Regions from separate parts of the Streptomyces sp. NBC_01450 genome, predicted to be linked through region 2. Evidence: riboswitches for the same ligand, from Rfam matches in the RefSeq annotation. Region 2 holds a riboswitch; each other region holds the start of a gene.
The links. Region 2 has a riboswitch for cobalamin ahead of OG568_RS41535 (ABC transporter substrate-binding protein). Riboswitches for the same ligand answer to the same signal wherever they lie in the genome.
Positions count from the first base shown of each region.

Region 1: linked by a shared signal. The riboswitch ahead of OG568_RS37435 (cobalamin biosynthesis protein) and the one ahead of OG568_RS41535 (ABC transporter substrate-binding protein) in region 2 are both predicted to bind cobalamin.
Region 3: linked by a shared signal. The riboswitch ahead of OG568_RS02415 (CbtB domain-containing protein) and the one ahead of OG568_RS41535 (ABC transporter substrate-binding protein) in region 2 are both predicted to bind cobalamin.

Region 1 covers NZ_CP109480.1:8,427,942-8,437,751, reverse strand. Annotated here, with positions in the region: gene OG568_RS37460 (alpha/beta hydrolase family protein) at 1-595, opposite strand, end outside; gene OG568_RS37455 (class II aldolase/adducin family protein) at 681-1,406, opposite strand; gene OG568_RS37450 (lysozyme) at 1,603-2,355, shown strand; gene OG568_RS37445 (inorganic phosphate transporter) at 2,568-3,821, shown strand; gene OG568_RS37440 (hypothetical protein) at 3,834-4,058, shown strand; cobalamin riboswitch at 4,170-4,310, shown strand; gene OG568_RS37435 (cobalamin biosynthesis protein) at 4,412-5,368, shown strand; gene OG568_RS37430 (cobyric acid synthase) at 5,365-6,897, shown strand; gene cobN (cobaltochelatase subunit CobN) at 6,894-9,810, shown strand, end outside.
Region 2 covers NZ_CP109480.1:9,312,891-9,322,700, reverse strand. Annotated here, with positions in the region: partial or broken gene OG568_RS41570 (hypothetical protein) at 1-22, opposite strand, end outside; gene OG568_RS41565 (PIG-L family deacetylase) at 645-1,478, shown strand; gene OG568_RS41560 (hypothetical protein) at 2,096-2,773, opposite strand; gene OG568_RS41555 (hypothetical protein) at 3,867-4,052, shown strand; gene OG568_RS41550 ((2Fe-2S) ferredoxin domain-containing protein) at 4,049-4,372, opposite strand; gene OG568_RS41545 (ABC transporter ATP-binding protein) at 4,419-5,240, opposite strand; gene OG568_RS41540 (FecCD family ABC transporter permease) at 5,237-6,250, opposite strand; gene OG568_RS41535 (ABC transporter substrate-binding protein) at 6,247-7,281, opposite strand; cobalamin riboswitch at 7,335-7,512, opposite strand; partial or broken gene OG568_RS41530 (ImmA/IrrE family metallo-endopeptidase) at 7,623-8,522, opposite strand; partial or broken gene OG568_RS41525 (5-methyltetrahydropteroyltriglutamate--homocysteine S-methyltransferase) at 8,807-9,193, shown strand; partial or broken gene OG568_RS41520 (dihydropteroate synthase) at 9,233-9,769, shown strand; gene OG568_RS41515 (IS982 family transposase) at 9,757-9,810, opposite strand, start outside.
Region 3 covers NZ_CP109480.1:516,156-525,965, forward strand. Annotated here, with positions in the region: gene OG568_RS02400 (ArsR/SmtB family transcription factor) at 1-132, opposite strand, end outside; gene OG568_RS02405 (arsenate reductase ArsC) at 252-677, shown strand; gene OG568_RS02410 (Ppx/GppA phosphatase family protein) at 880-1,830, shown strand; gene OG568_RS02415 (CbtB domain-containing protein) at 1,993-2,214, opposite strand; cobalamin riboswitch at 2,251-2,411, opposite strand; gene OG568_RS02420 (histidine phosphatase family protein) at 2,511-3,098, shown strand; gene OG568_RS02425 (VOC family protein) at 3,148-3,519, opposite strand; gene OG568_RS02430 (LacI family DNA-binding transcriptional regulator) at 3,730-4,749, opposite strand; gene OG568_RS02435 (glycoside hydrolase family 127 protein) at 5,002-7,023, shown strand; gene OG568_RS02440 (sugar ABC transporter substrate-binding protein) at 7,112-8,362, shown strand; gene OG568_RS02445 (carbohydrate ABC transporter permease) at 8,446-9,423, shown strand; gene OG568_RS02450 (carbohydrate ABC transporter permease) at 9,480-9,810, shown strand, end outside.

The sequences.
Region 1 (9,810 bases), 880 kb from region 2:
AGCGGGGTGCGCCGAGGTCGCCGCGGTAGGCGAGGTCGAGCACGGGGAGCCGGTTTCGGTGCAGGAACTCCATCACGTTCATGGGGTGCTCGCGGGTGGTGCCGAGCCCGTGCACCGTGATCACCCAGGTGGTGCGGGTGCCGGGCACGAACCAGGCGGGCAGCGGGCCGAGCTCGCCGGGGATGTCCACGTCGGCGTGGTCGAGGCCGAGGGCGCTGCCGGGGTTGCCGATGTGCAGGTTCGGGGTGAGCCACGCCTTGTCACCGGCCTCCAGGGTGCCGTGGGTGACGCGTTCGAGGCGGCGTACGACCGTGTCGGCGGTGTGGGGTGCGGCATCCAGGACGGGGCCGACGACCGCGTGCGAGCCGTCGCCCGTGAGGCCGTACCTTCCCGGGCGCAGGGAGGCCAGGTCACGGGTGAGCGTGATCCGGCCCGCGGCCGTGGAGTGCACGGTGAGCCGGGGCTCGGTCGGCAGCGGCCTGCCGGGCGGCGCCTTCAGCGCGGCGTCGCTGGCGAACCGGCCCGCCGCCACGGAGGCCGCGCCCGCGGCCAGGGCTACGGAGACGGCCGCGGCCGTCGCTTTGACAGTACGCACGGGTTCAGTCTCCCGGCGCGGCGCCGGGTCGGCCAGCGGGAGCGGGCGACGGACTCCCGCCTCCGGGTCGCCGCACCGCGCCGGATCAGCGGGGACCGGCCCCGCCGTCCTGCCCGTAGCGCCGCAGCCGCTCCCCCGCCTCGCCCACCTGTTCCGGCGAGAGCAGCGTCGGGGAGAGGCCGGGCACGGAGGACGCCAGGAGCCAGACGCGGGACATCCATTCCAGTTGGGCGGTGCGGTCGAACGCCTGGGCCAGTGAGGCTCCGTAGGCGATGGTGCCGTGGTTCTGGAGGAGGCAGGCCGTGCGGCCGGTGAGGGCCTGGAGCATGTTCTCGGCCAACTCCGGGGTCCCGTAGGTCGCATAGGGGGCAACTCGGACCGGTCCGCCGAGCGCGCCCGTCATGTAGTGGATGAGGGGGAGCTCGGTGACGAGGGTCGAGACGGCCGTCGCGTGCGCGGCGTGGGTGTGGACGACGGCCCGCGCGTCGGTGGCGCGGTGGATCGCGAGGTGCATCGGCAGTTCGCTCGTCGCGGCGAGCGAACCGAGGACCTGCCGGCCCTCGAGGTCCACGCCGACGGCGTCTTCGGGTCTCAGCCGGTCGTACGGCACTCCCGTCGGCGTGACCAGGACCATGTCGCCGACGCGGACGGAGACGTTGCCCGACGTACCGACGACCAGTCCGTCGGCCACCGTCCGGAGGGCCGTCGCGACGAGCTCGTCCCACGCGGCCGCCACCTCCCGCTGGTGCGCGCCCGGCGCGCTCTGCCTCGCGTCCCGCACTTCCCGTGCGTCCCGCCGCTGCTCAGCCATGCGGCGATCCTGCCAGGCGCGGGCGTCAACCGGCTGTCGGCGAGGGCACTTTAGGGCGGAAGCCAAACGTCCGTAAGGGCACATAGCGGGACATAGCACCCTCTCGGGGTGATTGGCTGGCGATCGATGGCCTTTCAACGATCTTCCAATAGCCTCTGGGGGATTTGTCACGCACGTCGCCATTCCGGGGGGAAATATGGCCCGTGATCACAAACCACTCCTTCGTCGTGCCCGCGTCCTCGCGGCGGCGGCAGCCGTCGCGGCACTCACCGCCGCGGGGACCGCTCTCGCCGGGGCCCCGGTCGCGGCGGCGGCCAAACCCAAGGGCCACGACGTCTCCTCGCACCAGAAGAACGTCGACTGGCGGGGCGCGAAGGCCAAGGGCGCCCGGTTCGTCTATGTGAAGGCGACCGAATCCCACACGTACCGCAATCCCTACTTCGGCCGGCAGTACAACGGGGCGCGCGACGCGGGGATCCTCCGCGGCGCCTACCACTTCGCGGTGCCGGACAAGTCGTCCGGCGCCACCCAGGCCGCGTACTTCGTGCGCAACGGCGGCGCCTGGCGCGCGGACGGCTGGACGCTGCCGCCCGCGCTCGACATCGAGTACAACCCGTACGACAAGAAGCACAAGTGCTACGGCCTCAGCAAGGCCGGGATCGTGAGCTGGATCCAGGCGTTCAGCGACGAACTCGAACAGGAGACCGGCCGCCGTCCGGTCATCTACACGACCACCCACTGGTGGAACACCTGCACCGGCGGCAGCAGCGCCTTCGCCGCGAACCACGCCTTGTGGCTCGCCCGCTACGACTCCGCGGACACGGGCGCGTTGCCGGCCGGCTGGTCGATGTGGACGTTCTGGCAGTACGACAACAGCGGCACGCTCCCGGGTGACCAGAATCTCTTCAACGGATCCCTGACCCAGCTCAAGCGGTTCGCCAAGGGCTAGGCACCCTCGAAGACCCCTCGGCGGAACCCGAAATTCCGCCTCCGTTCGAACATCTGGTAAACCATCGGGCCGCCCCTCCCGCACACTGACCCTTACAAGCGGAGGGGCGGTCCACCGTTTGATACACCCCAACGCCCGCCCCAGTTCATCTTCCGTTCACTCAGGTTGCCTACGGTCCACCTGCCACTGACGCCAAACAGAAGCCTGGGTAAATGGAACACATCACGCTCCTCCTCGGAATCGTGATCGTCACCGCTCTCGTGTTCGATTTCACGAACGGTTTCCACGACACTGCCAACGCGATGGCGACGACCATCTCGACCGGCGCTCTGAAGCCCAAGACGGCGGTGGCCATGTCCGCCGTGCTGAACCTCGTCGGCGCGTTCCTCTCCGTGGAGGTCGCCAAGACGATTTCCGGCGGGATCATCAACGAAGAGGGCATTCGCGTCCAGGTGATCTTCGCGGCGCTCGTCGGCGCCATCCTCTGGAATCTGCTGACCTGGCTTCTGGGTCTGCCCTCCAGCTCCTCCCACGCACTGTTCGGCGGCCTGATCGGCGCCGCGGTCATGTCGGCCGGCTGGTCGTCGGTGAACGGCTCGACCGTCGTCACCAAGGTGCTGATCCCCGCGGTCGCCGCGCCCATCGTGGCCGGACTCGCCGCGATGCTGGCCACCCGGCTGACGTACCGGATCGGCAACCGCGCCGACGAGAAGGCGACCGCCAAGGGCTACCGCGCCGGCCAGATCGCCTCCGCCGGCCTGGTCTCCCTGGCACACGGCACGAACGACGCCCAGAAGACGATGGGCATCATCACCCTCGCGCTGGTCACCGGCGGCGTCATAGCCCCGGGCTCGAACCCCCCGCTGTGGGTCATCGTCTCGGCCGGTACGGCCATCGCGCTCGGTACCTACCTGGGCGGCTGGCGCATCATCCGCACCATGGGCAAGGGCCTCACGGACCTCGCGCCGCCGCAGGGCTTCGCCGCCCAGACCAGCGCCGCGACGGCCATCCTGGCCTCCTCGCACATCGGCTTCTCCCTCTCCACCACTCAGGTCTGTTCCGGCGCGGTGATGGGCTCGGGCATCGGCCGCAAGGGCGGTGTGGTCCGCTGGTCGACCGCGACCCGGATGTTCGTCGCCTGGGGCCTGACCCTGCCGGCCGCCGGCCTGGCCGGTGCCTCCGCCGAGTTCCTGACCAAGCAGGGCACGTGGGGCATCGTCCTCACCGGGGCGCTGCTCGTCGCCGGCGCCGGCACCATCTGGAAGCTCTCCCGCCGCCAGCCGGTCACCGTCGACAACGTCAATGCCATCGACTACGGGGCCGCCGAGCCCGCGGGCGTCGTCACCACCGCGATGGCCGCCGTCACCCCGCCGCCCGCGGGCCCCGTCACCGGCGACCTGTCCGGCGACCTGAAGACCACCATCCCGTCCCCGGACGCGGAGCCCACCCGCCCGGCCACGGTGTAAGGACAGAACAGCATGCACATCGACTGGGCAGCCCTCGGCTCCGTCTTCGGAGTCAGCCTCGTGACCACCGTCGGCCTCGTCGGCCTCTTCACCCTCGGCATCGTCGGCCTCTCCAAGCGCGAGTCCGCGTCCGCCCAGGGCGGCTCCGCGACCCTCGCGGTCACCGGCGCGTACGTCTGCTTCGCGGCGTGCGCCGCGGCGGTGGCGTACGGCATCTTCCTGATCGTCGGCAAGTAACCCAAAACGGGCACCACTTCGAGTGGGGTGCGGGACGGATCACCGTCCCGCACCCCACCTGTATGTGGGCCTTCGCACACTCTCCCCGTGCAGGTCAACAGCAAGTTGACGGGTCTTCCAACCCGTGGTGGACTGCCGGAGCCAAGTACGGCGACAGAAGAGGAAGCCGGTGTGAATCCGGCGCGGTCCCGCCACTGTGACCGGGGAAGTAACTCCCCGGGAGCCAGGAACTCTCCCCGCCGGTCTCGTCGAACCAGGGCGTGGACACCCTGAGTGAGGACATAACGCCATGCGCGGCTGCCCAAGTGCCCTGCGAGCGACGGTTCCACCCGACCTGACGGTCGGCTGACCCCGTGCGTGCCGATCGCGTCTTCGCGTACGGCGCCGCCGCCGGCCTCCTCGGCGATCTGCTGCTCGGCGATCCCCGCCGGGGGCATCCGGTCGCCGTGTTCGGGCGGGCCGCGGGAGCCGTGGAGCGGGTGCTGTGGCGGGACCACCGTGGGTGGGGCGCCCTGCACACCGCCGTATGTGTGGGCGGTGCCGCCGGACTCGCCGCCGTCGCGTCCCGTGCCGTACGCCCCTCACGTGCCGCGTCCGTCGCGCTGACGGCCGCCGCCACCTGGGCCGTCGTCGGGGGCACCACGCTCGGGCGGGAGGCCCGGGCCATCGGTGACGCCCTCGCGGACGGGGAGATCGAGACGGCCCGGGAGCGGCTGCCGCATCTGTGCGGGCGGGATCCCCAGGCCCTGGACGCCGACGGCATCGCACGCGCCGTCGTCGAGTCCGTCGCCGAGAACACCTCCGACGCCGTCGTGGGCGCCCTGGTGTGGGGGGCCGTGGGCGGAGTCCCGGGGCTCGTGGGCTTTCGGGCCGTCAACACCCTTGACGCCATGGTCGGTCACAAGTCCCCCAGGTACCGGCGGTACGGGTGGGCCTCCGCGCGGCTCGACGATGTCGCCGGATGGCCGGGGGCACGTCTCACCGCCGTGCTCGCCGCCCTCGCGGGTGACAGCCCACGCGGGGCCGCGAGGGCCTGGCGCGTCGATGCCGTCAAGCATCCGAGCCCCAACGCCGGGCCCGTGGAGGCCTCGTTCGCGGGGGCGCTCGGGGTGCGCCTGGGCGGCACCCTCTCCTACGGCGGGCGCGTCGAGCACCGTCCCGAACTCAACGGCGCCGGGCGCGCCGTGCACGTCGACGACATCGAACGAGCCGTACGGCTGTCACGGCGCGTCGGCTGGCTCGCCCTCGGCGTGAGTGCCGGCGGGCGGCTGCTCGTACAGAGGCTTCTCAGGAAGGGGCGTACGTCATGAGCGGCGGGCTGCTCGTCGCCGGGACCACCTCCGACGCCGGCAAGAGCGTCGTGACCGCCGGGATCTGCCGGTGGCTGGTGCGGCAGGGCGTCAAGGTCGCGCCCTTCAAGGCGCAGAACATGTCCCTGAACTCGTTCGTGACGCGCGAGGGCGCCGAGATAGGGCGCGCGCAGGCCATGCAGGCGCAGGCCGCCCGGGTGGAGCCGAGCGCGCTCATGAACCCCGTGCTGCTCAAGCCGGGCAGCGACCGCAGCAGTCAGGTCGTCCTCATGGGAAAGCCCGTGGGCGAGATGACCGCCCGTGGCTACCACGGCGGGCGGCAGGAAGCCCTTCTCACCACGGTGCTGGACTGCCTCGCCGAGTTGCGGGGCACGTATGACGCGGTGATCTGTGAGGGGGCCGGCAGTCCTGCCGAGATCAATCTGCGGCGGACCGACATCGTGAACATGGGGATCGCGCGCAATGCGCGGCTGCCCGTGCTCGTCGTCGGCGACATCGACCGCGGGGGTGTGTTCGCCTCGTTCTTCGGGACGGTCGCGCTGCTGTCGCGCGAGGACCAGGAGTTCGTCGCCGGGTTCCTCGTCAACAAGTTCAGAGGGGAGGTCTCCCTGCTGGAGCCGGGACTCGACATGCTCCACGGCCTCACCGGGCGGCGTACGTACGGCGTCCTGCCGTTCCAGCACGGCCTCGGCATCGACGAGGAGGACGGGCTGCGGGTGTCGTTGCGGGGAGCGGTCCGGGAGTCCCGGGTGACCTCCCCCGTCGGCGAGGACGTGCTGCGCGTCGCCGTCTGCGCGATCCCGCTCATGTCCAACTTCACGGACGTGGACGCGCTGGCCGCCGAACCGGGTGTCGTCGTGCGGTTCGTGGACCGGGCCGAGGAGCTGGCCGACGCCGACCTCGTCGTCGTCCCCGGAACCCGGGGGACGGTGAAGGCGCTGGAGTGGCTGCGCGAGCGTGGACTCGCGGACGCCGTCGTGCGCACGGCCGCCGAAGGCCGGCCCGTACTGGGCATCTGCGGTGGCTTCCAGATCCTCGGCGAGCACATCCAGGACGAGGTCGAGTCACGCGCCGGTCATGTCGACGGGCTCGGACTCCTCCCCGTCCGCGTGCGGTTCGCACGCGAGAAGACCCTGACCCGGCCCGTCGGGGAGGCCCTCGGCGAGCACGTCGAGGGGTACGAGATCCATCACGGTGTCGCCGAAGTCATGGGCGGTGACGCGTTCATCTCCGATGACGACGGACACGGTCTGGACGGGTGCCGGGTCGGTGCCGTCTGGGGCACGCACTGGCACGGGGCGCTGGAGTCGGACGGCTTCCGGCGTGCCTTCCTGCGCGAGGTGGCGGCCGCCGCGGGCCGCCGATTCGTGCCGGCCGCCGACACGTCGTTCGCCGCGCTGCGCGAGGAGCAGCTGGACCGGCTCGGCGATCTGATCGAGGAACACGCGGACACGGACGCGCTGTGGCGGCTCATCGAGTCGGGCGCGCCGCAAGGACTGCCTTTCATTCCACCGGGAGCGCCCGCATGAGCACAGTGTTGTTGTTGTCGACCGCCGACACCGATCTGCTGGCGGCACGTGCCTCCGGCGCCGCGTACCGCATCGGCAACCCGACCCGGGTGGACGTCGAGGGCGAACTCCCCTCTCTCGTCGAGGGCGCGGACATCGCCGTCGTACGACTCCTCGGCGGCAAGCGCGCCTGGGAGGAGGGGCTGCGGAAGCTGAAGGCCTCGGGCATCCCCACCGTGCTGCTGGGCGGGGAGTCCGTGCCCGACGCCGAACTGATGGCCGAGTCGTCGGTGCCCGCCGGTGTCGTCGCCGAGGCGCTGCGCTACCTGGTCCAGGGCGGCCCGGACAACCTCACCGAACTGGCCCGGTTCCTCTCCGACACCGTGCTGCTCACGGGTGAGGGCTTCGAGGAGCCCCGGAAGATGCCGGAGTACGGCGTCCACGGCGAGCGCGCGTTCGTCGAGGGCCGCCCGACCGTCGGCGTGCTCTTCTACCGGGCCCACCAGCTGTCCGGCAACACCGCGTTCGTGGACACGCTGTGCGACGCGATCGAGGCGCGCGGCGCCAACGCGCTGGCCGTGTACTGCGGTTCGCTGCGCGGCGCCGACGCGGGCCTGTACGAGATCCTCGGCAAGGCCGACACGCTGGTCGCCACCGTGCTCGCGGCGGGCGGCACGCACGCCTCGGAGGCCTCCGCGGGCGGCGACGAGGAGGCCTGGGACATCGGCGCGCTCGCCGACCTGAACGTCCCCGTGCTGCAAGGACTCTGCCTGACCTCGTCCAGGAGTGCCTGGGACGCCTCGGACGCCGCCCTCTCCCCCATGGACGCGGCGATGCAGGTCGCGATCCCCGAGTTCGACGGCCGCCTGATCACCGTCCCCTTCTCCTTCAAGGAGCAGGGTCCCGACGACGTCCCGGTCTACGTCGCCGACCCCGAGCGCGCCGCGCGGGTCGCCGGAATCGCCGTACGGCACGCCCGGTTGAAGCACAAGCCGAACGCCGACAAGAAGCTCGCGCTCGTCTTCACCGCCTACCCGACCAAGCACTCCCGGGTCGGCAACGCGGTCGGCCTGGACACACCCGCCTCGGCGGTACGGGTGCTCGACGCGCTGCGGGACGCCGGGTACGCCGTCGAAGGGCACCCCGACAACGGCGACGAGTTGATCCACCGGCTCATCAACGCCGGTGGCCACGACGTCGAATGGCTCACCGAGGAGCAGCTCGCCGCCGCCCCCGCGCGTGTGCCGCTCGCCGACTACCGGGCGTGGTTCGACAAACTCGACCCGGACCTGCGGGGCGGGATGCTGGAGGCGTGGGGCGAGCCGCCGGGCAGCCTGTACGTGGACGGCGACGACATCGTCCTGGCGTCCCTCCAGTTCGGGAACGTCGTCGTGATGATCCAGCCGCCGCGCGGCTTCGGTGAGAACCCGATCGCGATCTACCACGACCCGGACATGCCGCCGTCGCACCACTACATGGCGGCATACCGCTGGCTCGAAAACAGCTTCGGCGCGGACGCCGTCGTGCACATGGGCAAGCACGGCACGATGGAGTGGCTGCCGGGCAAGGGCCTCGGGCTCAGCGGCGGCTGCGCGCCGGACGCCGTCCTCGGCGAGCTCCCGCTCATCTACCCCTTCATCGTCAACGACCCCGGCGAGGGCACCCAGGCCAAGCGCCGTGGCCACGCCACGGTCGTCGACCACCTCGTACCGCCGATGGCCCGCGCGGACACCTACGGCGACCTCGCGAAGCTGGAGCAGCTGCTCGACGAGTACGCGCTGGTGTCCGACCTGGACCCGACGAAGGCACCGGCGGTCCGCGCGCAGATCTGGACGCTGGTCAAGGCGGCCGAACTCCACCACGACCTGCATGTGGAGGACCAGCCGGACGACGCGGCGTTCGACGAGTTCGTGATGCACATCGACGGCTATCTGTGCGAGATCAAGGACGTGCAGATCCGCGACGGACTGCACATCCTCGGCGGCGGCCCGGAGGCCGAGCCGCGCGTCAACCTCGTGCTGGCCGTGCTGCGCGCCTCCCAGGTGTGGGGCGGCACCGCGAACGCGCTGCCGGGACTGCGGGCCTGCCTCGCCGAGTACTTCGGCCTGGTCGAGAAGGAGCTGCTCGCCGAGCCGGGCGCGCCGGTGAAGGTGCCGGTGGAGCTGACGGACCTCGTCGAGGGCCCGGCGCGGACCGGGGCCGACGCGATCGACCTGCTGGAGCAGCTGTGCCGCCGGATGGCGGAGGGCATGGAGGCGAACGGCTGGGTGACGTCCGAGAGCACCGCTCTCGTACGGGAGGTGCTGGGCGTCGAACTCCCCGACACCGTCGCGGTGCTGGAGTTCGCCTGCCGTGAGGTCGTGCCGCGCCTGGCCCGGACGACGGATGAGATCACCCACATCCTGCGCGCCCTGGACGGCGGTTACGTCCCCGCGGGCCCGTCGGGCTCACCGACCCGCGGGCTGGTGAACGTCCTGCCGACCGGCCGTAACTTCTACTCGGTCGACCCCAAGGCCATCCCGTCCCGGCTGAGTTGGGAGGTCGGGCAGGCGCTCGCCGACTCCCTGGTGCAGCGGTATCTGCAGGACACGGGCGAGTACCCGAAGTCCGTCGGTCTGACGGTCTGGGGCACGTCCGCGATGCGTACCCAGGGCGACGACATCGCCGAGATCCTCGCGCTGCTCGGCTGCCGCCCAGTCTGGGACGACGCCTCGCGCCGCGTGACCGGTTTCGAGGTGGTGGGTCTGGAGGAGCTGGGCCGGCCCCGCATCGACGTCACGGTCCGTATCTCCGGCTTCTTCCGGGACGCGTTCCCGCACGTCGTGGGCCTGATCGACGACGCGGTGCGCGCGGTGGCCGAGCTGGACGAGCCCGCCGACCGCAACTACGTCCGCGCGCACGCCGACGAGGACACCGCCGAGCACGGCGACCGGC
Region 2 (9,810 bases):
GCTGCTCGGAAGTGAATCGCATGGTCGTGCCCCTCGGGAGCGATCAGAGCGGCGCTCCCGGACGACCTACCGCCCGACCGTGACCCCGGAGGGGAGCACCCATGTCGATACTGCGTTCACGGGTACCCCCTCCTCGTTCTCTCGCACGGCCTCCGAAAAGCTAGTGCCGCCGTGGTCCGCCAACGGGTTTTCGCGGAGGCTCCGTGGCCGGATGCCACTGAGCGACTCGCCTAAAGGCCAAGGCCGTATAGTCAGGGGCTTCGGGCCTGTGTGGTCACGGTGTGGTGCAGGCCGGGACGTAGGAAGCGGAGCCCTGTCAGGGGATTGTCAAAGGACAGCTCACATTTCGTGTCGGAATCTCACGGCTGATGCCGGATGGAAGACGGATCCGACGTGGCGCTGAGACGTGCAGGTCGTGCCTGTACCTCGTTCGAATTGAAACGCCGACGCCTGGAAGGTCGAACGGTCGCGGCGGGAACAGCCGGTCCGGCCGTCACTGTTGCATCGACCGAGGGACCGGCGCCGCACGGGCGGGGAACACGGAGACCACGAGGTCATCCGCCCCGACAGGATCCGGGCCCCGGGATCGCGGTACGCCCGCCGCGCACTCGAACCAAGACGCATTTCTGCAGGAGGACTGTTTCATGACTGACCGGCCCTTGACGCTCATGGCAGTACACGCCCACCCCGATGACGAGGCCACCAGTACCGGAGGGGTCCTCGCGCAGTACGCGGCGGAAGGCATCCGCACGGTTCTCGTGACGTGTACCGACGGCCGTTGCGGTGACGGACCGGGGGGTGTCAAGCCGGGCGATCCCGGGCACGATCCGGCGGCCGTCGCCTTGATGCGCCGCCAAGAACTCAAGGCGAGCTGTGACGTCCTGAAGGTCAGCGATCTGGAGATGCTGGACTATGCCGACTCCGGGATGACGGGCTGGCCGAGCAACGACACCCCCGGATCCTTCTGGCAGACCCCCGTGGAGGAAGGCGCCGCCCGACTCGCGGAACTCATGCGGCACTACCGACCCGATGTGGTCGTCACTTACGACGAGAATGGTTTCTACGGCCACCCCGACCACATCCAGGCCCACCGCATCACGATGGCGGCACTGGAGATGACCGCGCTGACACCGAAGGTGTACTGGACGACGATGCCCCGCTCGATGATGCAGCGGTTCGGTGAGATCATGCGCGAATTTCATGAGGACATGCCGGAGCCGGATCCTGCCGAGGCCGCCGCGATGGCCGAGATCGGCCTCCCCGACGACGAGATCACCACGTGGGTGGACACCACCGCATTCAGCGGTCAGAAGTTCGACGCGCTGGCCGCGCACGCCAGTCAGGGCGAGAACATCTTCTTCCTCAAGATGGGCAAGGAGAGGTTCGGCGAGTTGATGGGCACGGAGACCTTCGTACGTGTCCAGGACGCCACCGGTGCGGCCGTACCCGAGAACGATCTCTTCGCCGGACTGCGCTGATCCGCCCGCGCCGCCGACCGGACATCGCGCCCGTCCCCAAACCACCTGGTAACCGGACAGGTGGGAGACTTGTCGGCTGCCGACTCGGAACGAAGCCAGTCGACCGCGAGGCCCCGACCAGTAAGGACAAAGTTCGTTGAGACGGTCGACGCACTGAGTGGTCCGCTCGTTCCCTGCCGTCGGCCTGCGTCAAATCGATTCGGCGAGACGGGACGTTCCCCGAGGAAGCGCGCCGTCGGTTCCTTGGAGGAACGCCCGTCCTGTTCCCTCGGGGAACGGCTGTGATGGGCTTGCACGCCGAGCGTGTTCGTGCCGAGGGCCACGACATCAAGGACGAGGACGTCGCACGGCTGCCGCCGCTCAAGCACCGGAATGTGAACTGCCTGGGCCGTTACAGCTTCACCGCCTCCCAGCCGGTCGACGGGCTGCGGCCTGATCAGCTGGAAGCCGAAGGTGCCGGCCGCCTCGTCCTTCAGAACCTGGAGCGTGATCTCCCCAGGATCGAATGCCATGGAGGGCAGCGGCGCATGGCGCTGAGGACCGTCTCTCGTGACACTGTCGTGCTCCACCGATATCTGGCAGGTCACCTCCCCGAGGAAGGTGCCGCCCCGGAAGGCTCACACGGTCACCTGGTGCAGCCCCGGCGTCGGGGCCTTCAAGCGGAAGCGCAGCACATCCGAGTCCCGGCCGGGCACGACGTGCAACTCCTGCTGCAGCTCATCGACGACCACTAGACCAGGAGCGTGGATGGTGATCAGTACTCGGGCCCCGTCAGGAGGGAGGAAGAGGGGGCGCAGCTGAACACCCCGCCCATCCCGCCCACTGCCCCGGACGATTTGTACGTGCAGGGGCACTTCCCGCCCGGGGGAGGTCTGCTCGGCCAGTTCCGCAACCAGCCGGCGGGGCTCCGCCGTCGGCGTCGTCAGCGTCCTCGGCGGAAGCGGGCCACTGGCGTCGGAGTCGTCGGTGTGCGTTCGGGTGGCATCCGTGTTGGAGGCGGGGGTGGACGTCCCGTCGGGCGACGGCTCCAGCTGCCGGGGATCCTGGCGGACGGGCACCGACCCGATGGGGCCCTGGACCCCGCCCAGGCGGCCCTCGTTGAGAAGGTCGAGGGCCTGTGTCTCCATGTCGACGGTGGCGAGTTCACCACGGGCGGCCATGGCGAGGAGCCGGGCGACACGGTCCTTCTCGTCCTGCCTGCCCTCCTCGCGGATCTTCTCCAGGAAGTCCTTGGCCCCGTCCGGATCGGCCGCCGGCATGAAGCTGAGCTGCTCCAGCTCCCCGCCCTGCAGCATGTGCCGGAACTCTTCCCGACGCAGCCGGGGCACCTTGGCCTGGCATGCGCGTCGCGCCCCTCTTCGGCGTGCCCGATGGTCCGGTCATCCACCCGCAGGCGGACGTACAGCCGTACCCGCAGGCCGAGTTCGGAGCCCAGGTCGGCCCATCGACCGCCGGCGCACTCACGCGTGATGGCGCGGTTGGCCTGCTCGGCCTCGGTCACCCGGTAGGTCGTCGTGACCTCGCGCAGCCGCTCCCGCACCGGGGAGGTGAGCCGGCCCGCGACATCGGTCACGACCTCGAGCGCGGCCAGATAGGGATCGCTCACGGTCCACTGGATGTCCACCTCGGCCTTGAAGAAGGTGCCGCCGGCGGCCGGCAGCTCCATCTGCAGCGGCGCCACATAGGTGCCGAGGGCGATCTCGCAGATGATGTACGGCCGGGCCAGCGCCCGCTTGTCGACGTGCTGGACACCGGAGACGGTGACCACGCTGTAGCCGCCGCTCCGGTAGAAGAGCACCGACGCCCGCTGCGCGTTCACCTGCGGGAATCCGCGCGTCGGCGCGTACTCCCGCAAGAACGGGCCCGCGGGCCCTGCGCCTCCGGCCGCTGCGTCCTCGTCCTCAGCCATACCTTTCCTCCCCGCGCGTCCGCGTCCGCTCCGGCGGCACGACGGTGAACCACCACAAAGCGCCTGCGCGGAGAGATGGAGCAGCGCGGCGACCAACTCCCGCTCGTCCAGTGCGTACAGCCTCAGCTGCTACCACCGGTCTGCCGGCGAGCACCGACTCTCCACGACTCAAGACCGTGGCCCGGTTGTCTCCCGTTGCCGTCTGCAAGAGGGCCCGCGCCGCCAAATTCTCCCACTTCGCGTCCACCAGCCCCCCTTGCTCACCTGACTCTCAAGGCAACAGCGGGCGGCGCGGCAGTTGTCGCCCGGTCGTCGGTGAACAGCACGCGTTGTGGGTCGCCGGCGTCGGTGGCTTCCAGGGCCTGCAGGTAGGCGGCCGGGTCGGGCTTACGGACGGCAAGGACGCGGGCCGGGGTGCCGGCCCAGGGTCTGGGCCCAGAACGCCAGATCGCTCAGCCGGCCGACATCGTATGCCTCGCGTGCGCTCCAGAAGGCGTTACAGCGTCGGGGCGGTGGTCGCGGTGCTGAGGGTCAAGGGTGGGCTTCTCCAGGGCGCGGTGGGACAGGGCGGCGACGAGTACGGCGGGCAGCGGCAGTGCGGTGGACAGGGTGGTGAGGCCGGCGAGGGCACCGATGAGGACGGGCCCTGCGAACAGGCTGCCTAGCGCGCCCTTCGGGGCGGGGTGAAGACGTAGAAGTCGAGGATGTCGGGGCAGGGGGCGATGCCAGGGCCGCCGGCCTGTACCCAGGCGGCGATGTCCTCGGTGGCATCGGGGTCGTTGACGAGGCCGAGCCAGACCGGGCGGGCGCCGGCGGCGCGCCCGGCGGCGGAGGGCTGAACGACGATCACGTTGGCGTGTTCGCATACGTCGAGGCAGGCCGAGATACGTACGGGGGCGGACTCTGCCAAGCGCGCGGTCTGCTGAGCGTGATCGACTCCAATCACCTTCGGGCTTCCGCAGCAGCAGTCCCGGCAGACCACCATGCGACACGGTGCCGGTTCGGCTGGGGTGTGCTCTGTGCGGCCTTCCTCAGGTCGCTGCCGAGACGTCACTCGTCGTGCTCCTCTTCCGGAAAGATCCATCCTGGGCGGCCGGCCGCAGGAAGCGGATCACGGGGTGGCCGGGGTCGTGGGTGACTTCGGCGCGGACGCCGTAGACCTGCTCGATGAGTGCGGGGGTGAGGACCTCGGCCGGGGTGCCTTCCGCGACGGCGCGGCCGTCACGCAGGACGAGCACGCGGTCGCAGTACATCGCGGCGAGGTTGAGGTCGTGGAGGGCGACCACTGTGGTGACCGGCAGGCTCGCGACGAGATCCAGCAGGTCGAGCTGGTACTGGATGTCGAGGTGGTTGGTGGGTTCGTCGAGGAGGAGTTCGCGGGGTTCCTGGGCGAGGGCGCGGGCGATCTGGGTGCGCTGGCGTTCGCCGCCGGACAGGGTGTGCCAGGACTGACCGGCGAGTTCGGTCAGTCCTGTGCGTGCCAGGGCTTCGGTGACGGCCTCGGTGTCGGCGGCCGTGGGCGGTATCCATGCTCGGCGGTGGGGGATGCGGCCCAGGGCGACGACGTCTTGGACGGTCAGTTCGGTTTGGGTGTGGGCGTGCTGCTCCACGGTGGCGATGCGACGGGCCGTGGCCCGGCGGCCGACCTCCGGCAGCGGGTGTCCGTCCAGGGTGACGACCCCGGCAGTGGGTGCGAGGGTCCCGGCGAGGAGTCTCAACAGTGTTGATTTCCCTGAGCCGTTGGGGCCGAGCAGGCCGACGGTCTCGCCGGGCCTCAGTGTGAGGGTGACGCCGTCGACGAGCGCCTTGTCGGCGATGCGCCGGACGACGCGGTCCGCGTGCAGGCTGGTCATACTCTTCTCCGTCCGCGGTAGAGCACGGCTACGAACGCCGGCACACCGATCAGGGACGTCACCACGCCCACCGGGACCTCCTGGGGGTCGAGGACGGTACGGGCGACGGTGTCCACCCACACCATGAAGACCGCTCCGGTCAGCGCCGTGACTGGCAGGAGGCGGGCGTGCCCGGAACCGGTGAGGGCTCGGGTCGCGTGGGGCAGGACCAGGCCGACGAAGCCGATGGCTCCGGCACAGCTGACCAGGGCTGCGGTGAGCAGCGCGGTCACGCACAGCAGGATCAGCCGGGTGCGGGCGACGCGGACTCCGAGTGAGGCGGCGGTCTCCTCTCCGAAGGCAAACGCGTCCAGGGTACGGGCGTGGCCGAGACAGACCAGGAGGACGACGGCCAAGGCGACCGTGCAGAGCAGCACCTGGTCCCAGTCGGCGCCCGTGAGGGAACCCAGCATCCAGAACAGCACTCCCCGGGTGGTCTCAGCGTCGGCGGAGGTCAGCACGATGAACGAGGTCAGCGCGGAGAACAGTTGCATGGCCGCGACCCCGGACAGCACCACACGGTCGACACTGTCGCCGAGGATGTGGCTGAGCAGCAGCACCAGCACGAAGGAGAGCAGCGCGCCGAGGAAGGCGCCCGCCGACAGAGACACGACTCCCCCGCCCACCCCCAGCACGACCACGGCGACTGCTCCCGTGGACGCACCGGAGGACACCCCGAGCACGAACGGATCGGCCAGCGGGTTGCGCAGCAGCGACTGCATGACGGCCCCGCACACGGCGAGCCCTGCCCCGCACACGGCGGCGAGCAGGGTCCGGGGCATACGCAGGTTCCACACGATGCCGTCGCGCAGCGGTGCCAACGTGCTGTCCCCGAAGCCCAGATGGGCCGCGACGGACGCCCACACGTCGCCCGTGGAGATGTCGGCGGGCCCGATCGTCACGGCGACGGCGACCGACGTGAGCAACGCGACCAGTCCGCCGCCGGTCATCAGCAGGAGACGGGTGCTCACTTGGCGAGCCCGAAGTCCCGCAGCCCGGCGGCGACCTTCTCGATCCCTTCGACCGTACGGATGGACGGGTTCATCGCCTGCCCGCTGAGCAGGACGTACCGCTTCTTCTTCACCGCGGTCAGGTTGCGGGTGACGGGGTTGGTCTCCAGGAAATGGATCTTGGCCTGCGCAGTCTCCGCGGTCTGCTGCTTGCGGGTCAGGTCGCCGATCACGATGACGCCGGGGTCGCGGTCGGCGACGGTCTCCCAGCTGATCTGGGGCCACTCGTCGTGGGTGTCGGCGAAGGCGTTCTTCGCGCCGACCGCGCGGGTGATGGCGCCCGGCGCGCCACAGCAGCCGGCCAAGTAGGGCGACTGGGAGTTGGCGAACCAGTACATGAGGGAGACGCCGGAGGCGTGCAGCCCGGCGGTGGCTTCGCGCACCCGCTGCTGCAGCTCGGCGACGAGTTTCTCGCCGCGTTGCTCGATGCCGAACGCCCGTGCCAGGTCACGTATTTCGTCGTACATGACGTCGAGCGTGAGCGATGTGCTTCGCGATCCGTCGCCACCGTCGTCGTTGTCCTTGCCCGCCGAACAGTCGGAGGGCGAGACGTACGTCGGAACGCCCAGCTCCTCGAACTGCGACCGAGTGGCTACGCCACCCTTGCCGAGGGTGGAGACGAACGACGCGGTGACGAAGTCGGGTTCGGCGTCCAGGACCCTCTCGAAGGAGGGCGCGTCGTCCGCGAGCCGTGGCACGGACGCGTTGGCCTTCCCCAGCCTCTTCATCACCGGGTCGGTCCAGGTCGCTGTGCCGGCCATGCGTTCGGCGAGACCGAGGGAGAGCAGGATCTCCGTGGTGCCCTGGTTCAGGGAGACGGCCCGCTTCGGGGCCGACTTCAAGGTGACCTTGTGGCCGCAGTTGTCGATGGTCACTGGGTAGCCCGCGGCGGCGGACTTCCCGGGGTCATCGGTGCCGCTCTTCGAGCCGCCACAGGCGGTGAGCAGCAGGGCGGACGCGAGGAGAAGTGCGGGGGTGCGGAGCACGGGCATGCCTCGGGGTCGGGGCTCGTACGCGGAGCCTGGCCTACGGACGTCCCTCCGCGCGGGGCGCGAAGGTGCCAGCAGGTATTCGGACTCGGGTTCGTCCGGACAGGGCGCCTTCCCGGTCTCCCAGTGGCGTTCTGTGCCCCGCCCGTCCCCCTCACCGCTGCGCGTCAGTTCCGGATTCGCACCGGATTCCCTGGCCTCGGGTGTGGCTCGACTGGCCTGATGAGGCTATCAAGCCCGTCGTAAGGTCAGTTCGTGCGATCGGTCACTGGATACGGGACGAACGTGCTGGTGTTCTCGTCGATCCGCAGGGACTGGCCGAGTGGCGGTGCTGCGCTCTGGGGGCAGACGGTCTCGTAGCCGAGGCCGTAGCGGTCGGTGAGGCGTTCGATGTCGTAGCGTTCCTCTTCTGCGGCCGAGTGGCAGGCGGTGTACGGCAGAATCAGCGCCGCCGCGAAGTAGTGGGCGATGCCGATGCGGGCCAGGTCACGGACGGAGGAACCGGGCGGGAAGTCCTCGCCGGCCTGACGGTCCAGTTCGTCGCCGTATTCGAGCAGGGCGAGCTGAGTGGCCATGCGGAACGCGCGCTGGCCGGGACGCAGGCGTGTGGACAGGAACAGGGTCCGGCTCGGCTCGTCGTAGTGGTGCAGGCGCTCGCCGGTCTCGGCCGCCAGTCGCACACCATGCCGATCGGTGAGGCGCGCGCCGAGGGCCCTTGCGACCTCGCCCGGGCGGACGCCGATCTCCTCGGCCAGCCGTTCCGCCGCGAGGTCGGTGTCGTGCAGGTAGTTCTGGCGGCGGTAGAAGAAGTCGCGGATCTCCTCGTGCGGCGAGCGGGAGGCCTCCCGCCCGGCGTCCCGACCGTCGGCCGTACCGGCGAGCCGTTCGGCCAGGAGCTGGTTGCGGCGGCCGAGATCGAGCAGGACCTGGGCAACGCCGGGCATGCGCGCGGCGAGGTCCGTGAGGTCGGACGGTGACACCCGGGCCTCGGCGAGTTCGCCGACCAATGCCTCGCGCAGATCAGCCACCAGCCTGCTCGTGTCACGCTCCGAAAAGAAGGCCGGGTCGACGCCGAAGGTCTCGGTGAGCCTGAGCAGGACCGGCACGGTGAGCGGGCGGGAGTCGTGCTCCATCTGGTTCAGATAACTGGGCGAGATGCCGAGGACTCGGGCCAGCTCGGCCTGGCTCATCCGGCGTTCCTCGCGCAGCCGCCGCAGCCGTGCTCCCGCGTAGATCTTGCTCACCGCGCTCCTCACGTCGCCGGGGACGGACGATCGTCAGCGTAGGCGACGAACGACCCGCCGCCCCCTTCGCGAACTTGGCAAAAGGCGCTGTGAAGATTCGCAGAAGTCAGCAGACATCCATGCTTGATGGCACTCAGTGCCAGTGTCAGAGTTTCAGTGCGGCCCTCCGGACCTTCGGCAGCAGGAGCACAACACCGGGCGCGATTCATGCCCTGACGTCGGAGAACACGGCCGTGATGCCCGCCTGCACGGCAGCATTGCTCAATTCCGCCCAGGGACGGGATAGCGGAGTACGTCCGGACACCCAGATCCACACCCACATGTGCTACGCCGAGTTCGGCGACATCGTCCGGGCCATCGACGACCTCGACGCCGACGTCATCAGCCTGGAAGCCGCCCGCTCGCACATGCAGGTCGCCCGCGAACTCGCCGACCACGGCTACCCGCGCGAGGCCGGACCCGGCGTCTACGACATCCACTCCCCGCGGGTGCCGAGCGCGGACGAGGCCGCCGAACTGCTGCGCATCGGGCTGAAGGCCATCCCGGCCGAACGGCTGTGGGTCAACCCCGACTGCGGCCTGAAGACCCGCGGCTGGCCCGAGACCCGCGCCTCGCTGGAGAACCTGGTCGGCGCCGCCCGCGCGGTCCGTGAGGAACTCTCCGCGTCCTGACGCAGGCCCCACCGGCCGGGGGAGGAAGCACCTGCCGTCCTCCCCCGTACAGCGTCACGCCCCGCCACCAAGGTGCTGACGGATCCCACGGGAGTGTGCGGAGGAATCGAGGAGTTCTTCGACGAGCGCCTGGCCGCTTGGGAGGCGGCCGGCATCAGTCACGACAGGTTGGTCATAGACCCGGGACTGGGCTACTTCCTGGGCGGCGGCCCCGAACCGTCGCTGAGGACTCCGGCCGGTCTCGAACGGCTGAAAGCCCGCTTCGACGTACCGGTGCTCATCTCCCCCTCCCGGAAGTCGTTCCTGCGGACGCTCACCGGGAGCGGCCTTTCCGGAATCGGTCCAGCCACACTGACGGCGGAGCTGTATGCCGCGCGCAGCGGCGCGGACTTCATTCGCACACACGACGTCGCCGCCCTCCGCGACGCGCTCACGGTTTTCGAGGCCCTGGAATCGGCCAAGGAGAGCGGCTGGTCATGCGGCGGGGCTGCCGAGGTCGGTGATCGCCTGGTCCTGGTACTCGGCGGAATGCCCCTTGGTCTAGACGAGTCATTCCGATGTGGTCAGTGGTCATAAGCGATCAAGGATCGTATGACGGGCTGGCCGGTCTTGTGGTT
Region 3 (9,810 bases), 8.8 Mb from region 2:
GGTCTGCTTGGCGCCCGTCTCCTCGATCAGGTGCGTGGTGCAGAGCGTCTCCCGGGCGAGAAGGGTCACGATCCGGAGCCTGAGCGGGTCGGCCAGGACCCGTATCAGATCAGCATCGGCTGACGTCAGCATGGACTGATACTGTCACATCACTCGAGGCTGATACGAGTTCCGGCCCGCGCCGACCAGGGTTCGCACCCTTCCGGCCGGCACTCACCCCCGTACGGCTGTTGACCGCGAAAGAAGTACCGATGTCTGCCACTCCGCTCGCCTCCGTGCTGTTCGTCTGTGTGCACAACGCCGGGCGTTCACAGATGGCCGCGGGCTTCCTTTCGCAGCTCGCGGGCGACCGGATCGAGGTCCGCTCGGCCGGCTCGATCCCGGGCGAGCAGGTCAACCCGGCCGCGGTCGAGGCCATGCTGGAGGTCGGCGTCGACATCGCCGCCCAGAAGCCGAAGATCCTCACCACCGAGGCCGTCCAGGCGTCCGACTATGTGATCACCATGGGCTGCGGCGACGCCTGTCCCGTCTTCCCTGGCAAGAAGTACCTCGACTGGGCCCTGGAGGACCCGGCAGGCAAGGGTGTGGAGTCCGTGCGCCCCATCCGGGACGAGATCAAGGCCCGCATCGAGGTCCTTGTCAGCGAGATCGATGCCACGCAGGGGCCGGGGGCGTGAGGTCGCTCTTCCTGCGCCCGGGTTCGAAATCGGCTGTGGCCCAGCCTTGTCCGGGCGGCACGTAGTGTTCACGGTTGGTGAGGGGACGCGCACGCAGTGGACCGGAAGTCCCGTCGCATCGGTGGCGGGGCCGTCGGAGCATGGGGAGACGATTTCGATCGGGTCCGGCATGGAGGAAACAGAGACCAGGGGAGGCGGTTGGATGCGGCAGGCCGGTGTACTTGACGTCGGGTGCCACAGCGCTCTGCTCACGGTGGTGCGGTCGCGGCCGGGCACGGTGATGGAGCCGGTGTTCTCCCACAAGGTGCGTCTGCGACTGCACGAGACGCTCGACCGGAAGGGTCGACTCGACGAGGCCGGGGTGGAGAGCGTCGAGCGCGCCGTGGCCCAGGCGGTCGCCTCCGACCCTCGACTGCGCGAAACCGACATGTTCGCTTTCGCCACCTCCGTCATCCGGGACGCACCCAACCGCGACGAGGTCATCCGGCGTGTGGCCAGGCGAACGGGTACCCGACTGAGCGTGCTGGACGGCGAAGAAGAAGCGCGGCTCGCCTATGTGGCGGCCCGCCAGTGGGCGGGCCCGACGGCCGGGCGCCTGCTGGTCCTCGACGTCGGCGGCGGCACCGTGGAGATCGCCTCGGGTACCGGAGACCAGCCGCACAGCGTCCACTCCCTGCCCCTGGGCGCCCGCAGAATCACCCGTGACTGGCTGCCCGGCGGCATCGCCCCGTCGAAACAGGGGCTCAACGAGATCCGTCGGTATCTGCGTCGAAAGCTGGAAGCCGTCCCCGACCTGCCTCGGGCGGAACCGGGGACACGCGTGCTGGCCTGCTCCAAGACGTTCGAGCAGCTCGCCCGGCTCGCCGCCGCCAGAGGCAAGGCACACCGCTCGCAACGGAAGCTGGGCCTGGCCCAGTTGCGTGCGTGCGTCCCGGTACTGGCGGCCGCGAATCCGGTCCGCCGCGCCAAGCTCCCTGGCATCTCCCGGCACCGTGCCGAACAGTCCCTGGCCGGAGCCCTGGTGGCCGAGGCCCTCATGGAGGCCTGCGAGGCCAAGGCGGTCGAGGTCTGCCCTTGGTCCACTCGTGAAGGCCTGCTGCTCGAGCACCTCGCCGCCCTCCACGACACGCCCGATCACCCGCGCTCGGCATGAGCAGCGCGGCCGACCGTGCGGGTTTCCCTCACAAGAGGGGACAGACGCAACGGCCCCGATCACCATGGCGATCGGGGCCGTAGTCGTGTCGGGGCCGCCGACGGACGGCAGCTTGGGGGGCTAACGGGCTGGCGGGTGCTTCAGGACGTTTCCTCGTCGCCGTCAGTGGCAGGGAAAGCCGAGCAGGTGGCGGGCGTCGTGGACCCACTCGTGGACGTTCTCGCCGGACACGAGGGAGGTGGCGCCCTGCTCGGCGCCGACGAAGTAGAGCAGGACCAGCATCAGGATGCCGAAGAAGACCGCCCAGGGGACGATCGCGGCGATCGGCAGCTTGGCCGGTACGGCGGTGGGGGTGGTGGCCGGCTGAACAGCGGACTGTGCCAAGGCAGAACCTCCTGGGGAACTCGCGTCCCGTCTCGGTGGTGCACAGGACGACTGGCGCGGGTCTGACTTGCCCGGTTCTCAGGCCGCCAAGAGGAGGCATGGGCACTCGGTTTACAGTGGCGCGACCGTGCCGGAATCTCACCGGCTTCCGCCGACCGTCGTCGATGTCGACGAGAACGTACCGCGAAGCGGAGGCGCGGCCAAGGGCGCACAAGGTGGCGGGGAATGCGCCCTATGCTCTGCGCGGGCTGCGAACTCCCCGGACGGACAGGGAAGTCGGACATGAGAGTGGGCGAATGACCAGCCGATTGATGATGATCTCACCCGCGATCAGTGCGGCGCTGCGGGAGGCACGCTTCGACGACGGAAGCCCGCTCGACGCGACCGGCACCGCGCGTGCGCGATCGGCCGCCGGCTCGCTCAGGGCAGCCGAACGGACACTCGTCTCCCCCACCCCGCGATGCCGGGAGACCGCCTCGGCGTTGGGGTTCGACGACACGGTCGAGACCGCGCCGACGGGACTCGATGTGGGCGGTTGGCGGGGCCGTACGCTGGCCGACGTCAGCGCCGAAGCACCGGACGCCGTCGCGCTCTGGCTGGCCGACCCCACGGCCGCCCCACACGGGGGCGAGTCGGTGCTCCACCTCTGCGAGCGGGTCACGGTCTGGCTGGATGAGGTCGCGCAGCTCTCGGGCCGGACCGTCGCCGTGGTCGAGCCGGAAGTCGTACGAGCCGCGGCCGTGCGGGCCCTCGGAGCACCGGAGTCCGCCTTCTGGCGGATCGACGTACCGCCACTGAACGCCGTCGAGTTCAGCGGGCGTGCCGGACGCTGGAACGTGACGTTCGGAAGACCGCTCGGCCACGCCGAAGGCACCACTCACTGAGCAGGCGCCGACCGCGGGCATTCCGACGACGGGAATTGTCAGACGGGCCCTAGTTGATGAGGGTCTCCTTCGGGCGGACCACGCAGAACTCGTTCCCCTCCGGATCGGCGAACACGGTCCACGACTCACTGCCGCTCTGCCCTACGTCCGCCCGGCGGGCGCCCAGCGCGAGGATGCGTTCGATCTCGGTCTCCCGGTCCTCGGCGGCGGACGTCAGATCGAGGTGCAGGCGGTTCTTCACGACCTTTCGGTCCGTCACCGGCATGAAGCAGATGCCCACCGGCGCGGTCTCGTCCGGCCCGATCACCACCTCCCGCTCCCGCTCGGACAGAATCCGCCAGCCCAGTACCTCGGCCCAGAACCGGGCCAGGGCAGGCAGGTCGTGCGCGTCGATGACGATGTGATGCAGCGAGACAGGCATACCGGCCAGTGTGCCCTGCGAACGCGTGGCGGTCGTCCCGCTCGCCGGTGCGGACAACGCCGAGCGCGGCAAGGGGGCCGGGCGCCGCGGCCGCGTTGTCGCGGGCCGCCGTGCGAGGGCGGGGCCGCTGCTCCTCGGCCGAGCCTCGCGCCACCTCGACGCCCACGCCATCCGCCCGCCGTGGATGCGCCGATCCCCCTCCCGGAACGCTCAGCTGGACTCGCGGACGATCAGTCGGCAGGGGACGGTGTGCACCCCCGGCGCCGGGTCGGCGTCGATGGCTTCGAGGAGTCGCAGGGCGGCGATCCGGCCGATCTCGGCGAGGTCCATGTCGATCGTGGTGAGGGGCGGCCTGCTGGCCAGGGCCATCGTGTCCCAGTTGTCGTAACCGACGACCGCGATGTCACCGGGCACGTCGACCCCCCGCTCGCGCAGCGCGTCCGCCACGCCCCGGGCGATCTGGTCGTTGCCGCAGAAGAAGGCGTCCGTGTCCGGTGCCGTGCGCAGCACCGCGTCGGCGGCGCGGCGCCCCCATGCCTCGCTCCACTCCCCGTGGTGGACCCGCCCGGTCGCGAGTTCGAGGGAGGCCCGCTCCAGATGCTCCACCGCGTGCCGGGCCCGGTCGCGGGCGGCCGCGTGGTGTACCGGGCCGGTGATGTGCGCGATGCGCGTGCGGCCCGTGGCCAGCAGGTGCTCGACTGCCAGTACGGCCCCGCCCCGGTCGTCGGAGACCACCGAGGTGTCGGCCGGGTCGGAGGACGGCGAGAGCGCGTAGACGATGGGGACGGCCTCGATGCCGTTCAGGGGCGGGCGGGGGTCCGTACGGCGGCCGGTGACGATGATGCCGTCCACACGGCGGTCCATGAGGTTGCGCAAGTGATGCTGTTCCCGGATCGCGTCGCCGCGGGTGTCGCACAGCAGCACGGAGATCTTGCCGGCCCCGAGCGCGTCCTCGGCGCCGAGCAGTACGGGGGTGCTGAAGCGGCCGATGCCGTCGGTCGTCATCAGCCCGACCGTCCAGCTCCGCCCGGTGTGCAGGCTCTGCGCGTGCTGGTTGGGCCGGAACCCGAGTGCGTCCACGGCGTCGAGGACCCGCTGACGGGTTTCGGGGCGCATCCGCCCGCCGCCGTTCAGCGCCTTCGACGCCGTACCCACGCTGACGCCCGCCAGGGCGGCGACGTCGGCGAGCTTCGCCGGGCCGGCGGAGCGGGAATCTGGAGCAGCGGTCACGAGCAAACCTTTTCCTGGATGGCAACGACCCGTCCATCGTCGCAGCCTCCCCGGGGTGAGTACCAGCCACCGGGCAACAGAAAAATCTCTTGCCGTGACCCTTGACCCGACTACCCCTCTGCCCTCTACTTCTCGACAGGAAAAACGGTTGCTCAAACGAGTTCCGAGAACCTCCCGCCTTTCGTGCACGGGGGCCGTCGCGCCCTGCCCCGCATGCCGATCCCCTCCCCGCCACCACCTCCCCGGAGAACCATGCCCCGCACAGACTCCGCCCTGCCCTCCCCCACCGGCCTCTCGGCTTCCCCCGCAGAGGGCGCCGCCCCCGCGGGCCCGGTCCGCCTCGGCCCGGACGCCCAGGCCGTGCTGCGTCCCGCCGCCGCAGAGGTGCGCACCGGCTTCTGGCACGACCGCCGTGAGGTCAACGCGCACACCTCGATCCCGCAGGGCCCCGCCCTGCTGGAGTCCGCGGGAAACCTGCACAACCTGCGTCTGGCGGCGGGCACGGCACAGGGCGAGTTCCAGGGCGTGTACCCCTTCGTCGACACCGACGTCTACAAGTGGCTGGAGGCCGCCGCCTGGCAGCTCGCCCAGAGCGGGCCGTCGGCCGACGGTGAGGACAGCAGCCCCGACCTGCGTGAGCTCGCCGCCGACGTGGATCGGATCATCGCTCTGGTCGCCGGCGCGCAACAGTCCGACGGCTACCTCAACACCTGGTTCCAGGTCCGCCGGAACGGCGAGCGCTACCAGGACCTGCGCTGGGGCCACGAGTTGTACTGCGCGGGCCATCTGATCCAGGCGGCGGTGGCCCATCACCGGGCGACCGGGCGCGATGAACTTCTCGCCGTGGCAAGCCGTTTCGCCGACCACATCGACTCCGTCTTCGGCCTTCCCGGCAGTGGCCGGCCGATCGACGGCATCGACGGCCACCCCGAGGTGGAGACCGCCCTGGTCGAGCTGTACCGGGAGACCGGTGAGCGGCGCTATCTGGATCTCGCCGGCTACTTCGTCGACCGTTACGGCCACGGCCTGCTCGGCGGCGAGGCGTACTGCCAGGACCGCGTGCCGCTGCGCGAGGCGGTCACCGTCGAAGGGCACGCCGTGCGCCAGTTGTATCTGCTGGCGGGCGCGACGGACGTGGCCACCGAGACGGGCGACGCCGAACTGCGCTCCGCCGCCGAGCGGTTGTGGCGGGCGATGACCACGACCAAGACCCATCTGACCGGTGGTCTCGGGGCGCACCACGACAAGGAGGACTTCGGCGACCCGTTCGAGCTGCCCAACGAACGTGCCTACTGCGAGACCTGCGCCGCCATCGCCTCGATCCAGTGGAGCTGGCGCATGGCCCTGCTCACCGGCGAGGCCCGCTACAGCGACCTGATCGAGCGCACTCTCTACAACGGGTTCCTCGCCGGTGTCTCGCTGGACGGCGAGAGCTGGTTGTACGTCAATCCGCTCCAGGTCCGCGACGGCCACACGGATCTGGGTGGCGATCAGTCGGCCCGCCGCACCCGCTGGTTCCGCTGCGCCTGCTGCCCCCCGAACGTGATGCGACTCCTGGCCGGACTCGAGCACTACCTGTCCTCGACCGACGCCGGGGGCCAGGGCCTGCAGATCCACCAGTACGTCAGCGGCCACTACCGGGGTGACCTCGCCGGCACGCCCGTCACCGTGGCCGCCGAGACCGACTACCCCTGGCACGGCGCGGTGTCCCTGACCGTCGAGGAGACCCCGCGGGAGCGGCCCTGGACGCTGTCCCTGCGCGTCCCGCAGTGGTGCCACGAGTACCGCGTCCGGTGCGGCGACCGGACGTACGACCAGAACGACGCCCCCGTCGCCGACGGCTGGCTGCGCCTGGAACGCACCTGGGCACCGGGCGACCGGGTCGTCCTCGAACTCGGCCTGGAGCCCCGCCTCACCGCGGCCGACCCCCGGGTCGACGCGGTCCGCGGCTGTGTGGCGATCGAGCGGGGCCCGCTCGTGTACTGCCTGGAGCAGGTGGACCACCCCGGGGGCGGTCTGGACGACGTCGTCATCGACACGGCGCACCCCCTCGCCGTGAAGCAACGGCCGGATCTGCTCGGCGGTGTGACCACCGTGGTCGCCACGGGGCATCGGCGCCCGGTCCCGGACGTCGGCTGGTGGCCCTACCGCTCCGCCGACGCCGCCCCTGACCGCGTGCCCTCGGGCGCGCCCGTCGAACTCACCGCGATCCCCTACTACGCCTGGGCCAACCGGCGGGACGGCAGCATGCGCGTCTGGCTGCCCACCTCCTGATTCCGGCCCCCTGCGCACCCCGTCACCTCTGTCACCCCCGTCAGCCCCGTCACCCCGCATGACCACTCATGACAACGAGGTCACCGCAATGCGAAACACCCGCAGAACCCTCCTCGCCACCTGTGTCGCCGTCGGCACCCTCGCCTCCGTCGCGGCCTGCGGGGGCGGTGGTTCGGGTTCCTCCGCCTCCTCCGGCAAGTCGGCGACGTACACCTTCTGGGACCCGTACCCGCAGTTCGACACCTCCTCGGACTGGGGCAAGCGCGTCGCCCAGTGCGGTACCACGGCGGGCGTCAAGATCAAGCGCACCGGCTACGACACCACCGACCTGGGCAACAAGGCGCTGCTGGCATCGCAGCAGGGCAACGCGCCCGACGTGATGCTCGTGGACAACCCGGTCGTCTCCACACTGGTGGAGGCGGGGATCCTCAACAAGACGAGCGAACTCGGTCTGGACACGTCCGCGATCCAGAAGAACATCATCGGCGCGGGCACCATCGACGGCGCCTCCTACGGTGTGCCGATCGGCGCCAACACACTGGCCCTCTACTACAACGAGAAGGTCCTGACGGCCGCCCATGTCGACCCCGCCTCCATCAAGGACTGGGCGTCGCTCACGGCCGCCCTGAAGAAGGTCAAGTCGGCCGGGAGGAAGGGCATCACCTTCTCGGCGATCGGCACGGAGGAGGGCAGCTTCCAGTTCCTGCCGTGGTTCTGGGGCGCGGGCGGCGATCTCACCCACCTCGACTCGCCGAAGAGCGTGGCCGCGCTGTCGCTGTGGAAGCAGTGGGTCGACGAGGGACTCGCGCCCAAGGACGTCCTGAACAACACCCAGACCACCAGCTGGCAGGAGTTCGCCACCGGCGACTACGCCTTCGGTGAGAACGGCACCTGGCAGCTCGCCAACGCGGAGAAGGCCGGGTTCCCGTACGGGGTCGTCAGCATTCCCGGGCAGAACGGCGGTTCGGCGCCGGTGCCGACCGGTGGCGAGTTCGTCACCGTGCCCGTGCAGCAGGACACCGCGCGCTACGCCATCAGCAAGAAGATCGTCACCTGTCTGACCAGCTCCGAGAGCCTGCTGACCAGCGACACCGCCCTGACGTACGTCGCGCCCACCGCGGCGGTCCAGGCCCAGCAGGTCAAGGCGAACCCGAAGCTCAAGCCGTGGGTGGAGGCCGTGGCCGCCGCGCGTGGCCGTACCAGCGGCGGACTGGGCACCAAGTACCCCACCATCTCGCAGCCGATGTGGACCGCCGTGCAGGCGGCCCTGTCCGGTGGCAAGAGCCCCGAGGCAGCCCTCGACGCGGCGCAGACGGCGGCCGGCAAGAGCAAGGGCTGACGCGGCCGGCCAGAACGAGGGCTGACAGCGCGCGGCAGCGCAGGCCGCGTCCCGGACACCGCCACCCGCATCCAGGAGTTCGCATGACCATCGCCCGAGTCGACCGCCGTCCCAAGCGGTTCCCGGCCCTGTCCGGAGCGCCGGGCGGCGCCGACCGGCGTGACGTGCCGCCACGCCGTCGGCGCGGCAGGGACCGGCTGACCGCGCTGGGCTTCCTCGCCCCGCTCGTCGCCTATCTCGCCGCCTTCTATCTCTATCCGCTCTACCGCAACCTCGATCTGAGCCTGCGTGACTACACGGTCCGCTCGTTCGTGGCGGGCGACGCGCCGTTCTCGGGCTGGGACAACTTCTCCCAGGTGCTGAGCGACCCGACCTTCGGGCCCGCGCTGCGCAACACGATGGTGTTCACCTTCGTGTCGATCGTGCTCCAGTACGCGGCCGGGCTGGCGCTCGCGGTCTTCTTCAACCGGCACTTCCGTCTCTCCACCACCCTGCGGGCGCTGTTCCTCATCCCGTGGCTGCTGCCGCTGATCGTGTCGGCGTCGACCTGGTCCTGGATGCTGAACAGCGAGTCGGGCGTGGTCAATTACGCCCTCCACCTGGTCGGCGTCTCGCCCGTCGACTGGCTGACCTCGCCGCACTGGGCGCTCGTCTCGGTCGTCATCGCCAACGTCTGGATCGGTATCCCCTTCAACCTGGTCATCCTCTACAGCGGTCTGCAGAACATCCCCGGGGAGCTGTACGAGGCCGCCTCGCTGGACGGGGCGAGCGGCCGGCAGCAGTTCCGCCGCATCACCTTCCCTCTCCTGCGGCCGGTCTCCGCGATCACCCTGCTGCTCGGCCTGGTCTACACGCTCAAGGTGTTCGACCTGATCTGGATCATGACCAAGGGAGGTCCCGGAGACTCCTCCTCGACGTTGGCGACCTGGTCGTACCAGCTCGCGTTCGGCACCCTGCTCCCGCACTTCGGCCCCGGTGCCGCCGTCGGCAACATCCTCATCCTCATCGCCCTCGTCTTCGGCCTGCTGTACATCCGCGTCCAGAGGAGGCAGGAAGCGTGAAGTCCCGTGCGAGCTCCCGCCATCACACCGCCGTCGGGCTCCTGCTGACCGGGATCATGCTGTTCCCGGTGTACTGGATGCTGAACGTGTCCCTCACCCCCCAGCAGGACATGCGCAAGTCTCCGCCCGACCTGCTCCCGCTGCACCCCACGTTCGAGGGCTACCGGGCCGTGCTGCACGACCAGATGCCCTACCTCGGCACCAGTCTGCTGATCGGCCTCGGCACCGTCGCCGCCACCCTCGTCCTCGCCGCACCGGCCGGCTACTCACTGGCCAAACTCCGCCCCCGTGGCGGCGGCATCATGGGCCTCGCCCTCCTCGTCGCCCAGATGATCCCCGGCATCGTCATGGCGATGGGCTTCTACGGGATCTTCCTCAACCTCGGTC